2 regions of the Exiguobacterium sp. s36 genome follow, and region 1 is predicted to be linked to the other one. Evidence: riboswitches for the same ligand, from Rfam matches in the RefSeq annotation. Region 1 holds a riboswitch; the other holds the start of a gene.
The links. Region 1 has a riboswitch for FMN ahead of ribD (bifunctional diaminohydroxyphosphoribosylaminopyrimidine deaminase/5-amino-6-(5-phosphoribosylamino)uracil reductase RibD). Riboswitches for the same ligand answer to the same signal wherever they lie in the genome.
Positions count from the first base shown of each region.

Region 2: it holds a riboswitch for FMN, as region 1 does, so the genes downstream of both, KNP95_RS02070 (ECF transporter S component) here and ribD (bifunctional diaminohydroxyphosphoribosylaminopyrimidine deaminase/5-amino-6-(5-phosphoribosylamino)uracil reductase RibD) in region 1, are expected to answer to the same signal.

Region 1 covers NZ_JACSLW010000001.1:625,228-632,528, forward strand. The annotation lists gene ribH (6,7-dimethyl-8-ribityllumazine synthase) at 1-377, opposite strand, end outside; gene ribB (3,4-dihydroxy-2-butanone-4-phosphate synthase) at 374-1,558, opposite strand; gene ribE (riboflavin synthase) at 1,558-2,199, opposite strand; gene ribD (bifunctional diaminohydroxyphosphoribosylaminopyrimidine deaminase/5-amino-6-(5-phosphoribosylamino)uracil reductase RibD) at 2,180-3,259, opposite strand; FMN riboswitch at 3,412-3,554, opposite strand; gene KNP95_RS03200 (undecaprenyl-diphosphate phosphatase) at 3,649-4,461, opposite strand; gene KNP95_RS03205 (homing endonuclease associated repeat-containing protein) at 4,915-5,556, shown strand; gene KNP95_RS03210 (GGDEF domain-containing protein) at 5,871-7,301, opposite strand, start outside.
Region 2 covers NZ_JACSLW010000001.1:407,017-414,317, reverse strand. The annotation lists gene KNP95_RS02090 (NAD(P)/FAD-dependent oxidoreductase) at 1-819, opposite strand, end outside; gene KNP95_RS02085 (YuzB family protein) at 917-1,153, shown strand; gene KNP95_RS02080 (NupC/NupG family nucleoside CNT transporter) at 1,364-2,575, shown strand; gene KNP95_RS02075 (nucleotidyltransferase family protein) at 2,670-3,248, opposite strand; gene KNP95_RS02070 (ECF transporter S component) at 3,327-3,914, opposite strand; FMN riboswitch at 4,075-4,216, opposite strand; gene KNP95_RS02065 (HesB/IscA family protein) at 4,314-4,670, shown strand; gene KNP95_RS02060 (hypothetical protein) at 4,710-4,952, opposite strand; gene KNP95_RS02055 (NAD-dependent epimerase/dehydratase family protein) at 5,082-5,936, shown strand; gene KNP95_RS02050 (GNAT family N-acetyltransferase) at 5,960-6,397, opposite strand; gene KNP95_RS02045 (NAD(P)/FAD-dependent oxidoreductase) at 6,491-7,301, opposite strand, start outside.

The sequences.
Region 1 (7,301 bases):
ATTGCTTGCTCAATCGTCTCTGTCGTCAAGACGCCGAAAATGACCGGTACTTCTGACTGATAACTCGCCTGGGCGATGCCTTTCGCCGCCTCATTACAGACGTAGTCGAAGTGTGGTGTCGCCCCACGGATGACGGCACCGAGTGTGATGACGGCATCATATTTCTTGCTCATCGCCATCTTCTTCGCGACAAGTGGGAGTTCGAACGCTCCAGGGACGAACGCGATTTCGACGTCGTCTTGTTCGACGCCGTGGCGCTTTAACGCATCTTTCGCCCCATCTAGCAAGCGCATCGTGATGAGATCGTTGAACCGTCCGACGACGATTCCGACTTTCAAGCCTTTTCCAACCAAGTTTCCTTCAAATGTATGCATCATGATTTTTCTCCTCCAAAGTGGTTCATTTTTTGTTGTTTCGTCATTCGGTACTTCTCGTTCGCCGCATGGGCGCCGACGAGAATTGGGACACGTTCGATGACGGTGATGCCGCACGCTTCCAAGGCATCGACTTTTTCCGGGTTATTCGTCATGAGCCGGACGTTCGTGACGCCGAGGTCACGAAGCATGGCCGCGCTGACCCGGTAATCGCGCAAATCGGCATGAAGTCCGAGCGCCACGTTCGCCTCGACCGTATCAAGCCCTTGTTCTTGCAGTTCGTACGCCTTCAACTTGTTGAGCAGACCGATGCCGCGCCCTTCTTGACGCATATACAAGATGACACCGCCTTCGGCTTCCACTTTCGCCATCGCGGTATCGAGCTGTGGCCCGCAATCGCAACGATACGAGCCGAAGACGTCGCCGGTCAGACACTCGGAATGGATCCGGACGAGCGGCGCATGTTCGAGCTCACCTTTGACGAGCGCGACGTGTTCTTCCCGGTCGAGGACGTTCCGATAGCCGATCAATCGAAAGTCCCCTTTTACCGAGGGGAGCGAGACGTCCGCCTCCCGTTCGACGAGGTCCGTCTCCATATAGCGGACGAGCGCCTCAATCGTGATGAATTTTAAATCGTGCGCTTCCGCGACGCGTTCAAGGTCCGGCACTCGGGCCATCTCGCCGTCTGGGCGGATGATCTCACAGATGACGGCGACCGGTTCACTTCCGGCGAGGCGCGCCAAATCGACCGACGCCTCCGTATGTCCGCGTCGGACCGAGACGCCACCTTTTTTCGCGATAAGCGGGAAGATATGTCCCGGACGTTGGAAATCGGCCGGGCGGGCGTTGATGTTCGCGAGTTCGCGCACCGTATGGGCCCGTTCGCTCGCCGAGATGCCCGTCGTCGAATCGACGTGGTCGACACTGACCGTGAACGCCGTCCCGTGCGGATCGGTGCTGTTCGCGACCATCGGCTGCAAATCGAGGCGGACGGCCACTTCTTCGGCGAGGGAGGCACAGACGAGCCCTTTCCCTTCCGTGATGAGGAAGTTCATCGTCTCCGCTGTCATCTTGTCCGCGAGGACGACGAAGTCCCCTTCGTTCTCCCGGTCCTCATCGTCGACAACGATGATCGGTCGTCCCATCTTCAAGTCTTCGACTGCTTCTTTAATCGAGTGGAACATTACCATCCCGCCTTTCCATACCCTTGCGACGCCAATGATTCGAGCGTCACCGGTTTTTGACTTACGAGTTTTTCCATATATTTAGCCAACATGTCACATTCCAAATTGACCGCGTCCCCGGCCTGCTTCATCCCGAGCACCGTCTCACTGTACGTGTGCGGGATGAGCGACAACGTGAATCCGCGTTCCGTCACGTCAAACACCGTCAAGCTCGTCCCGTCGACCGAAATCGAACCTTTCGGGACGATATAGCGGAGGAGCGATGGCTCACAGCTGATGTCGACATAGACGGCGTTCGCGAGCGACCGTTTTTTGACGATGCGCCCGACGCCGTCGACGTGACCCGAGACGAAGTGACCGCCGAAGCGTCCGTTCGCGGGCATGGCCCGCTCCAAGTTGACGCTCGTGCCGGGGCGGACCCCGTCGAGACTCGACGCCTTGAGCGTCTCCGGCATGACGTCGACCGAGAAACTGTCACGGTCGAACGTCGTCACCGTGAGACAGATACCGTTGACAGAGATGCTGTCACCGAGTTTCACATCCTCAAGCACGACCTTCCCGGCAAGCGTGAGCCGGAGGGATGGCCCGTTCCGTTTCACTGCTTTCACACTGCCGATTTCTTCAACGATTCCCGTGAACATCGGACTCCTCCTTTCGCATGATGAGCTTGATGTCGGTGCCGACCGTCTCGACCGATTGCACGTCATACCGCTCGATCACATCGAGCGGACCGTCATGATGCGAGCGGTAGAAACCGCCCTTGCCACCGAACACGCGTGGCGACTGATACATGACCCACTCGTCGACGAACTGTCCGTCCAAGAGCGAGGTGACGAGCGTCGGTCCCGCTTCGACGAGCAGGCGACCGATGCCGCGTGCGTAGACGTCTTGTATCACAGCGTCGAGCGACGTGTAATCGGCGAGCTCAACGCCGCGTTGTGTGAACGCGTCCCGCTTCACTCGATCGTCGGACGTCGTGTAGAGCAATACCGGCACATCGTTCGCCGTCCGGACGAGCTGACTCGAGAGCGGCGTGCGCAACTCACGATCGAGCACGACCCGGAGCGGTTGCATCGTCTCGCGGTCGAGCCGGACGGTGAGGGCCGGATCATCGGCGAGCACGGTGCCGACACCGGTCAAGATCGCATCGACCGTCGACCGCAGTTCATGGACGTCCCGTCTCGCTTCTGTCCCGGTCACCCACTTGCTGTCACCAGTATCGAGGGCGACTTTGCCGTCAAGACTCGTCGCGGTCTTCAAGATGACGTACGGCCGTCTCGTCTCGAGCGAACGCAAGAACGACACATTGAGCGCTCGTGCCTCACGCTCGAGCAGTCCGACCTCGACTTCAATCCCGACCGCTTTCAATCGAGCGATGCCCTGTCCCGCCACGAGCGGATTCGGATCGCTCATCGCGATGACGACCCGCTTGATGCCCGACTCCACGACTAAATCGGCACACGGCGGTGTCTTGCCATGATGTGAGCACGGTTCGAGCGTGACGTACATCGTCGCGCCATAGGCGGCGGCCCCGGCCATGCGGATGGCGTGCACTTCAGCGTGCGCTTCCCCCGCCTTCAAGTGGGCGCCGAACCCGACGACCCGACCGTCCTTGACGATGACGGCTCCGACACGCGGATTGACGCCGGTCGATGAGGCGGATTTGGCCAATTGGATGGCTTGTTGCATGTACTGTTGCATAATCTCCCTCCTTGTTTCGTACAAACAAAAAGACCTCAAGGAATGATCCTCAAGGTCTCGGTGGGAGCCGTTCATCGTCATTTGGGCAAGCCAAATAAGCGTTTTCTTTACAGAAAAACGTACGACGAACTACAGGTCGCATGGACCTGTCATGTTTCCTTCTCCCATCCAGACTATACTGTCGGCTCTAGAATCGCACTAGATCCACCGTTCGCACACGTGCGCCCGGGTCACGGACTTAAGGCTCGCGCCCATCACCGCCGGTTGGGACTTTCACCCGACCCCGAAGGAATATTTGTTTGTACGTTTCCACTTTAGCGCAAAAATAAATGGATGGCAAAACGAAATGCGCAAAAAAAGCGCCACTCGTATGAGCAGCGCCTTGTAAATCAAGCCAAGAATAAAACGACGAGGAGTCCGACAATCCAGCAATAGAACGAGAAGTATTTGAGCTCGCCTTTCGCCATGATGTGTTGGAACCATTTGAGCGAGATGGCCGTGAGCGCATACGAGGCGATGAACGCCAAGATGAGCGGTCCGAACAAATCACGTGTCTCTGGATTCGTGAACAACTCCGGTCCATCTAAAATCGTCACCCCGAGACTGATCGGGATGAAAAGGAAGAACGAGAAGCGAAGCGCCGACTCTTGCTTGATGCCGAGCAACATCGCCATGACGATTGTCGCCCCGGAACGACTGATGCCCGGGATGAGCGCGACCGCTTGGGCGAGACCGATCAAGATGGCGTCGCGGAGCGTGATGCCGCCGTCTCCTTTATTCCCTCGCATATTCCGGATGAACCAGAGCGCGACCCCGGTCAGGATAAGCGTATAACCGACCGTGGCGACGCCGCTGAGCTTCTCGCCAATCCAATCGCCGAACAGGACGCCGAGCACACCGGCTGGGACCGTGGCGACGAGCAAGAGACCAATGAACTTGACGTCGACCATCGTCTCGTCACTGCGGTCCTTTTTAAACAAGAACGTCCACAGACTGACGACGAGACGGACGACGTCCTGCCGATAAATCGTCAAAACAGCGAGCAGTGAAGCAAAGTTCACGAAAATCTCGAATGAGAGACCTGGTAATTGGATATCAAACAGCTCTTGGAAGATGACCAAGTGACCGCTTGATGAGATTGGAATCGGCTCAGTGAACCCTTGAATCAAGCCGAGTAGGAGATAAAATAACCATATTGTCATATCGTAATATCCTCTTTTCTTATTTACATCAATTCCATTATTTTAGCAGACCGTTCGTTTCACTGACCACCCTTTCAAAAAAAAATCGTTATTTTCAAAACTTTCATTTGATTAGTCTGAAAATTAAATTTATTATAGAAGAGTACTCAACTGGTGCGACGGTGATGACCCCATTGGCCAGTTGGGTACTTTTTCGTACAGATTATTACATATTAGCCACGATAAAACTTTTTGTTTACAATTGAACCCATTTAATATTAAATTTGTAATAGAACTGTTACCATTTTTTCAAAGTATAAACAGGACTTTAGACCTATCCGTTCATAAAATCGGTTTAAAAAAACTTGAACAATGCACTTATAAATTGTAAAAACTGGCCGATAGTATGATTGTAGAAGCAACTTCGTCATCTTTGTCGGTTCAGATATGAGTCCATGGAAGGAGGAACCACCATTGAGTCAAACGCTATCCACTAAATCCCACCACTTGTCCACCGAACAGCAGAGGATGATTCACTGTATTCGACTGCTCGGCGACTTGTTGAAGGAACGTCCACGACGCTCTGTGTATCGTCGCTTCGCGATGGAACAAAGCTGGCCATCTCCCGAGTCGATTATCCGACAGTTCGGGTCATGGGCCGAGGCGCTTGCAATCGCCGGCTATGAATGGCACGGAGAGGCGACTGTCGATCTCCCGGACAAAATGCCAAAATACACGCGTGAAGATATCATCGAGACACTCGCCCTCTACTCGCGCGACATGGGATCGATTATCACGCTCAAAAAGTATCAGGAATGGCGCAAGCTCCATCCGAAAGCTCCGAGCCATTACCATATCGTCAAGACGTTCGGTTCGTGGCATGACGCCTGCGCCGAAGCCGGACTTGAAGCGAGTGTGACGTACTCAAAATCAGAGCTTTCCACCGCACTCCGTGAAGCGATTCACGAGATGGGCTTCTCTCTTTCCTTCGAAGCGTATCGCGAATGGGCAAAACGGAACAACAAACCATCCACGAAAGCAATTCTTCATCGTTACGGTTCATGGTCGGCTGCGATTCACGCGGTCGAGTCAGAAATTTTCAATCAGAAATTATAATCTTTCATTCATAAGGAGGACGCCGGGTATCCGGTGTCCTCCTTTATTGCGTTAACAATGGATTGCTTGATTATAGATGAATGCTACCTCAGCCGGCACCCTCCGTTCCTGGGGCGCTTTACGGGGTCATCCTTGCATCGCTCTCCCCTAGGAGTTCGGGCGCCTGCCTTGGGTAGCGAATCCGAACACATCTCACTTGCGTTACAGCCTAACCTCAAATTATAGAAACTGATTAAGCTTCATGTCTGTACGACTCTAGTCATTGCGGAACATAAGTAAAGGAGAATCTCGATGCTCGAGATTCTCCTTCATCATCATTGAATCCGTTCCGTCGACGTGTCGCGATAATGGGCGACACGGTCCCGGCCGTTGAATTTTGCACCGACATACATGGCGCGGTCGGCGTGGCGGAGTAGCGTGTCGAGGTCGTCGTACTCGTGGTTCGTCTCGATGCCGATGCTCGCCGTCACTTGGACGCGGATCCCTTCGGAGCCGAACGGATGGGCGCGGAGCGCTTGGCGGATCTTCTCTCCCGTCACGAGCGCGGCCGCCTCGTTCATGCGCGGAAAGACGAACACGAACTCCTCGCCGCCATATCGAGTAACGAGGTCACCGCTTCGGACGAGACGACTGAACAGCGCCCCGGCCTCGATTAACACTTCATCCCCGAACGCATGGCCATACGTATCGTTAATCGCCTTGAAATGATCCAAGTCGACCAAGAACACAGACAACGGATACGAGGCGATGTCGTTCAACCGCTCCTTCGTCCAACGTTTGAGCGCCCGCTGGTTCGGCAGTCCGGTCATCGGGTCGGTCAGGCTCTCATGCTGGAGCCGGTTGCGCTCGTCAATCCGTTCGAGTGACCAGGACAATGTTTTCAACAGTCGATGAATCTCGACGGCGATCGCCCCTTCATACGCGCCGTTCGCTGTCGTCGAAATCATGCAACTGACCGCGTTCGTCGTGCTCGAAACGGGCTGGATGACGAGGGCCGAATGATGTAACTCGGTCTGTTGTGCCTGCAGGTCGGGATGCCACTCATGGAGCGAATCGTACACGAAGTACGGCTCTTCCGCATCCCGATGCCGTTCGAGCGTAAAGGCGTCGGCAATCGGTTTTGACTTTCGTCCGCTGACGTCATAGAACGTGCGGTCGCCGGTTCGATTGACTTGTAACCAGCCGCGTTCAAGTTCGACGACTTCTCTTAACCCGTTCCAAAACTTCTCGATGAGCAGTTGTTCGTTGTCGACTCGGTAGAGCTGTTCTTTCAAACGCTCGACTTGGTCGATTTTCGACTGCGTCTCCTCGGTCTCCGTCGCTTTGGACAGCCCCATCTTGAGGAGCGACAGAATGAGGAACGTCGCCATCAGGCCGGTGTAGCCGAACAGTTGGAACGCCTCGATCGCGACCATCGTGAACAATAGCTCGAGCGAGATGACGAGCCAGTCGAATCGGAGCAGACGCCACATGATCGGGAGCGGAATCCGTTCCCCGATCAAGAACCGCGACATGAGGAAACTGAATCCGAGGACGAGGAACAAGATCGCGAAGAAACCGAGTAGCGCCGTACCTTGCTCGAGCAGATGGACGTTCGGACCAATTTGTCCGCCGAGCCGCAAGTAGACGAGTCCTGGTAAGACGAGCAACATCGCCTCAATCAACGTATTGAGCGGGTAGAAATGTAAAAATCGTCGCCGCCCGACTTTGTTCGCGAACGTCCGGGCCTGGAATGTGAGCAGCAG
Region 2 (7,301 bases), 220 kb from region 1:
CGGAAGGCTGGCGTTGTCTCCGACGACGAAGATGTCCGGCTGTTCCGGGACGTAATGGTGCGGTGTCAATTTGACGCGCCCGCCGCCATCGAGTTCCCATCCTTGATTTCGGACGACGGCGACCGGTTGAATCCCAGCCGTCCAAACCGTCAAATCAGACGGGAAGTGTTGCTCGTGATTCCATAGGCCGTCGGCGTCGACCCGGACGATATTCGACTGGTTGATGACCTCGACGCCGTGCTCTTCGAACCAAGACTGGACATACATCGAGACACGGCTCGATAGGAACGATAAGACCGATGGGCCACGGTCGAACAAACGGACCGTCAAATCGGGACGGCTCTCGCGTAGCTCGCTGGCGAGTTCGACACCCGATAATCCAGCGCCGACGATTGAGACGATTGAACCGGGTGACAGACCGTTGATGGCTTGTTGGGTCTTACGTGATTCTTCTAACGTTTGGATGCTGTACGTGAACTCGGCTGCACCAGGCACATTGTGATACTTGTCCTCGCAACCGAGTCCGATGACGAGGTCGTCATACGGCACTTTTTCACCGCTCGCGAGCAAGACCATCTTGTCGCCGGTATCGATATCGGTGACTTGTCCGTATATGTAATCGATCTCTTCTGGAAAATCGATTCGGATATCACGATCCGATACGGTCCCCGCCGCAAGTGCATAATACTCTGTTTTTAACCCATGGTAAGGTAGACGATCGACGAGTGTGATCGATACATCCTTCAGCTGATGGCCGAGGACGCGTTCGATTACACGCATTCCCCCGTAACCGCCTCCCAAGACGACTAATTTGCGCATAAAAATCCCCCTTTGTTACACTTCAACTGTATCATGTTATAATACGCCGTAGAAGAACCATTTTCCTGTTTTGAGGGAAAGGGGAAGGGTGAATGACATGATGAATCCGATCATTGAGTTCTGCGCCTCCAATTTGGCGATGGGCTCACAAATCGCCCGGGCCAAACTAGAGTCCGATCCAGACCTAGACGTCGTTGAATACGGCTGTACAGGCTACTGTGGCGTCTGTTCGCTCGACTTGTTTTGCCTAGTCGACGGAGAGGTCGTGACGGGAGATACGCCAGAGCAACTCGTGACGAACGTATATGAAAAAATTGAAGAAATGGCTTGGTGAAAAAGTTTGAAGCAACTTCAAACTTTTTTTATTTTGACTGTTTTGACCCGTTGCATTTTTAAAAAGGGTCTGTTATATTCAAAGAGGTTCGAATGTAGGTTGTCTGACGTTTAACAACATAAAAAGAAAGCGTTTCAAACGGTAGGACACATCTCGATTCGGGTATATCACAATATCAGGTTTTCCCAATATGAAAGGAGCACAACACCAATGAATATCATGAGCGTGGTTGGTATTTTGGCACTAATTGGAATCGCTTACATCTTCTCAACCAACCGTAAAGCCATCAAATGGCGTACCGTGCTTGCCGCTTTCGCGGTACAGTTCACGTTCGCTTTCCTCGTCCTCTTCACATCAGTAGGACGCAGTGCGTTACAATGGATCTCAGGAGGCGTTCAAAACGTCTTGAACACGGCGAATGACGGAATCGCCTTCGTTTTCGGTACAGCTGTAGGAGGGGACAACTTCGTCTTCGCATTCCAAGTGTTGCCGATTATCATTTTTATGTCTTCTTTAATCGCTTTGCTTTACTACCTCGGTGTCATGCAATGGGTCATCCGAATTCTCGGTACAGCCCTTGCGAAAGCTCTCGGCACATCACGTAAAGAGTCGCTCTCAGCGACGGCAAACATCTTCGTCGGTCAAACGGAAGCACCGCTTGTCATCAAGCCTTACCTTCCAACGATGACACAATCGGAGCTCTTCGCCGTCATGGTCGGGGGACTCGCGTCGGTTGCCGGTTCGGTTCTCGCTGGATACGCTGCCCTTGGTGTACCGCTCGAGTACTTGCTCGCAGCGAGTTTCATGGCTGCACCTGCTGGTCTCTTGTTCGCGAAAATCATCGTTCCTGAAACAGAAGAGTATAATGATGACATCGAAATTGCTGAAGACGAAGAGGACAAAGCAGCGAACTTCGTCGATGCGGCCGCTCGTGGTGCCTCTGACGGTCTCTTCCTTGCCTTGAACGTCGGTGCGATGCTTCTCGCGTTCGTTTCATTGATTGCGCTCGTCAACTTGATTCTTGGTGGAATCGGCGGCTTGTTCGGTTTCGACAGCCTCTCACTCGAATTGATTCTTGGTTACGTGTTTGCACCACTCGCATTTGTCATCGGTGTACCGTGGGCTGATGCTGTTCAGTTCGGTAGCTTCCTCGGTCAAAAACTCGTCTTGAACGAATTCGTAGCGTTCTCAGAGTTCGCACCTGTAATTGGAACGGGTGAACTCTCAGCTCGTACGGAAGCGATGATTGCCTTCGCACTTTGTGGATTCGCCAACATCTCGTCACTCGCGATTCTTCTCGGTGGTCTCGGTGGAATGGCACCGAACCGTCGGAACGACATCGCACGTATGGGTGTCCTCGCGATTCTCGCAGGTACGCTTGCTAACTTGATGTCAGCCACGCTTGCTGGTCTGCTTCTCTAATCAAATACGATATACTCAGAGTGATCACTTCGGTGGTCACTCTTTTTTTGTAGATGAATGAATAGCAAAACCCGACCGTATCGGCGGTCGGGTTCTACAGTCCGTTACGAGTCACGTCCACTTCTTGAAGTTTCGGCCAAATGGCTTGCCAATTCTTATTTTGGATCCGCGCTTGATAAATGTGGTGATGCGGGGATCCGTCTGCAAATGCTGGGGTCGGTCGCAGCCTCAATTCGATGATGTCATCAACACCGTAAGGCGCGGCCACGATCAAGCATTCGTTTGAATCGAGGCTGACACCTATGGCTGTGACTGTCTCGGGAAAGTGGGCCAAGGCGTCGGTCGCAGACTTATAGGGTGGCAATTGATTGACGAGGTGCATGCGGGCTTGGTTTTTGACCGACCACGGGACAGTCGGTGACAGGGCGTGCAATTGTGCCTCATACTCTTTTTCGATTGCTTCGTCGTTGTGAGATGGGTCAAAGTAGATGACATCGACGTCCTCGGTCGCCGTCGGTGTTGGATAGCCGTGCACGTCATCCCAAATCTTCGACCGGACGTATCCGGCACAAATCCACCAGTCGGGTAGTTCGAGGGAAGCGACATCTTTCAGGAGACGCTTTAATTCTGAATCATTTTCTAAAAATTGAGTGACCTCTTCAATCGTGTTCAATCCATCTCCTCCAATCCTCTCCTAAGCATAACGTATCCAAATAAAAAGCACCTCGATCGAAATCGAGGTGCATGTCAGTTACGCTTGAAGTTGCATCCGCTGGCGTTCGATCCACGGCTTCAACTTGAGGAAGAGTGGGACGAACAAGGCGCTGATCAACAACGCTTTAATAAGGTTGAACGGCAAGATGCCATAGAGGACGAGGTCCGTTTTGACTGCCGGTTGCGCCATCTCGGTCATGCCGAAGAAGAACGCGTAGGCTGGTAAGATGAGCAAATAGTTCAAAATCGCCAAGCTGAGCGCCATCGTGATTGTGCCGGCCACGAGGCCTGAAGCGAGCGCTTTATTCGTTTTACGTTTATGGTAGAACCATGCGACCGGATACATGAAGGCGACACCTGCAAAGAAGTTTGCGACTTCACCGACCGGAACGCCGCCACCGTTAAAGACATAGTAGAGGACGTTTTTTAGAGCGACGACCACGACGCCTGCGAGTGGGGAGAAGACGATCCCGGCGACGAGCGCGGGAATGTCACTAAAGTCCACTTTTAGAAATGGTGGTAGGAAAGGCAGCGGGAAGTTAAAGAGCATGAGGACAAAAGAAATGGCCCCGAGCATCGATAGCGTCACCAGTGTTGTCAATCGTTTGTTGCGCGTTGTTTTCATCAAAATCTCTCCTTTTGTCGCTCCTTGATGAATGGCACCCGTCGCATAAAAAATCCCGATTGCATCATACAATCGGGAGAGGTTACGCGCATACGAAATAGATGTTTTCCGTCGCGGAAGAGACCACGTCAAAGAAAACATCCGGATATCGGTCGGATGCCGCCATCTTCTCCCATCCAGACTTTACTGTCGGCTTTCGAATCTCACGAAATCAGCAAGCAACGCCTTGCTCGCTCACGGGCTGAGAAGATCATGTCTTCAATACCGCCGGTCGGGAATTTCACCCTGCCCCGAAGATGGAACGATTTAATTTTTTTTGTTACAGTTTAGTTATACAAGATATTTCACAAAATCTCAAGTCAGTTGACTTGAAGTTAAGATAATGAAGGAGGAGTTCAGATGATTCATTTGACAGAGTCAGCTGCATTACAAGTCATCGATATGATGAAACAGACAGAACACCCCGAGAATCAGTACTTGCGCATCAAGGTCCAAGGCGGAGGCTGCACCGGTCTCTCGTACGGAATGGGATTTGATGAAGATAAAACGGATCGAGATATCCAATTCGACCATCACGGCGTCCGCGTCATCGTCGCCGAAGCCGACCATGGGGTCGTCGACGGGCTCGAAATCGACTATAAGCAGTCGATGCTCGGAGGCGGGTTCACGATTAAAAATCCGAACGCCATCGCCACGTGTGGATGTGGTTCGAGTTTCCGGACGGCGTCGAACGCCGGGACACCTGGAGATTGCTAAACGAAAGGCCAATCGTGTGGACGATTGGCCTTTTTCGATTCAGTCGGTTTCTTCCATCAAAATCAAGCGAATCACTTTGGATGTCGCATTCAATTCGATGTGATGTTGCCAAGGGCGGAACGCCGTGATTTTGCATGTGTCGGTCGTGATTTGGAACGAACAGACGCTCTCTTCCTCTTGGTCAAGCACTGAGTAGCGGCTGAAATCCGATAAACTCTGGTAGATGGCGTATTGTTTCGGTAACGCACACGTCCATCCTTTTTCTAACATGATTTGATGCATGGACCTCGCCTCTTTCTTCTATCATATATATAAGAATAACAAAAAAATTCAAGGATGTGGAAGATTAGTCGAGAGGAACCAAGGGAAAATGAAAAGAGATGTCATTTTTATGTAGGAGGGGTAGGGACGATGAAAAAAGTATTGATCTTCGGTGGGTCACGCTATTTTGGAAAACGGTTGGCGCTTCGGTTGGCGGAGGCCGGTGACGATGTGACGATTGTGACGCGTGGACAGCTCCAAGTGCCAGAGGCAGAGGGCATCCGTTCCATCAAAGGGGACCGGCAGTCGGTGGCGACGATGAAAGATTTATCGCGTGACCGTTACGACCTCGTCTATGACAATATTTGTTTCAATCCATATCAGGCAAAAATTGCATCGGACGCCTTCATGGACCAAGTCGGCAAGTATGTGCTCACGTCGACGATGTCGGTCTATGCACCGGGTGCCGATTTGAAAGAAAGTGACTTCAATCCGCTCCATCACGACTATCATCTCGAGTCGGAGCACGACTATGGTCAAGGAAAGCGGGAAGCCGAGTCCTACTTCTTCCATCGTGCCTCGTTCCCAGTCGCGACCGTCCGCTTGCCGATCGTCTTGGGCCCGGACGACTATACGGACCGTCTCAAGTTTTATATCGATGCTGTCCGTCGAGAAGAGCCGGTCGTACTGCATCATCCCGAAGCGAAGATGGGCTTTATCTCAAGTTTTGAGGCAGCGGCCTTTTTAGAATGGGTCGGTCGGGCCAACGTGACCGGTCCATTCAATGCGGCAAGCGAAGGAGTGATCTCGATGGGTGCACTGCTCGAGCGCATCGGGCATCACTTGAATAAACCGGTCCACATCATTAAAGACGGGGAGTCGTCGCCATACGATACGGACGTCGACTATTACATGTCGATTGCCGAGGCGAAAAAGGCCGGTTTCGTCTTTACCCAACTCGATGACTGGATCGACCGGGTCATTATGCAGACGATTCGCAAGTAAGGGTGGAATACAAGATGATTGTTTTACTGATACAGTTGCTTGCGTAATAGGATTTTTTCAACTCCATGTTCATCGACGGTGACTGCCTTCACATCGAAGCCGTGTCGAATATTCAATAGCAACATCTGACGCCAACGATTCATCGTCTTCGTGTCAATCGATTGATAGCCTTGCGACTGCGCCCAGTTATGTTGAGTGCTCATCAGTTTTGTCGCGATTCCGCGGTTGCGGGCTTCAGGGGCGACCGCACCCATCCAACTATAGAAGCGTTTGTCATCGAGCGGATAGCCGATTTTATAGCCGACAACTTTCTCGTTTTCGATCGATAGAGTGAAGACAAGATGTGATTTTTGAATCAACTTATCTGTGAAACGGTGGATATCGCCGAACACGTCTTGGTGAATCTGATAGATATAGTTTAATTCAGACTCGGTGAGTGTGGTTGTCGTTACAATCTTCATAATTTCCTCCTTGAAGTAGCTTAGGGGGACATCGTCATAAGACGAGCAAGTGCCTACAAAACCCCCTGTGCTGTCGCGACAGGGGGTATCATATTATTTCCCGGCAAATACCGAAGTTGAATGTTGCGGGTGACGAGCTGTCGGGTCGACGAGCTGCTTCACTTGGTTAATCGCAATCGGGGCTTCTCCGAATCCGGTCGCAATCAATTTCACTTTTCCTTCGTACGTGGCGATGTCACCGCAAGCGAAGATGCCGGCGACCGTCGTCTCCATGCGCGAATCGACGCGGATTGTGTTCTTCTCGAACTCCATGCCCCAGTTCTTGATTGGGCCGAGCGACGAGACGAAACCGTAGTTACAGATGAGGTCATCGATCTCGACGAATTTCGATTCGCCGTCCTTGTCCGTCAATTCGACCGACTCGATGTGCGTCTCACCTGAAAGTGATTCGATGTTATATGGCGTCCAGACGTTAATCGTCGACGCTTTCATCTGTTCGACCGTATGCTCATGGGCGCGGAAGCGGTCGCGACGGTGGACGATATGGACTTCTTTGGCAATTCCCTCAAGCATGAGTGCCCAGTCGACGGCCGAGTCGCCGCCACCGGCGATCATGACGCGACGATCACGGAATTTCTCCATGTTGTCGACGAAATAATGAAGGTTTGCATAGTCTTCACAACCATCGAGGCCGAGCGGTCGTGCGGCGAATGCCCCGTTCCCAGCCGTGATGATGATCGCTTTCGTATGGTACTCGTCTTTATTCGTCGTAATCTGGAACGTGCCGTCTTCGAGACGCTCGACTGTCTCGACGGTCTCCCCGAGGCGATAGTCCTGTTCGAACTGATCGGCTTGGGCTTTCAATTGGTCAATCAAATCTTGGGCTTTCACTTTCGGGAAGCCG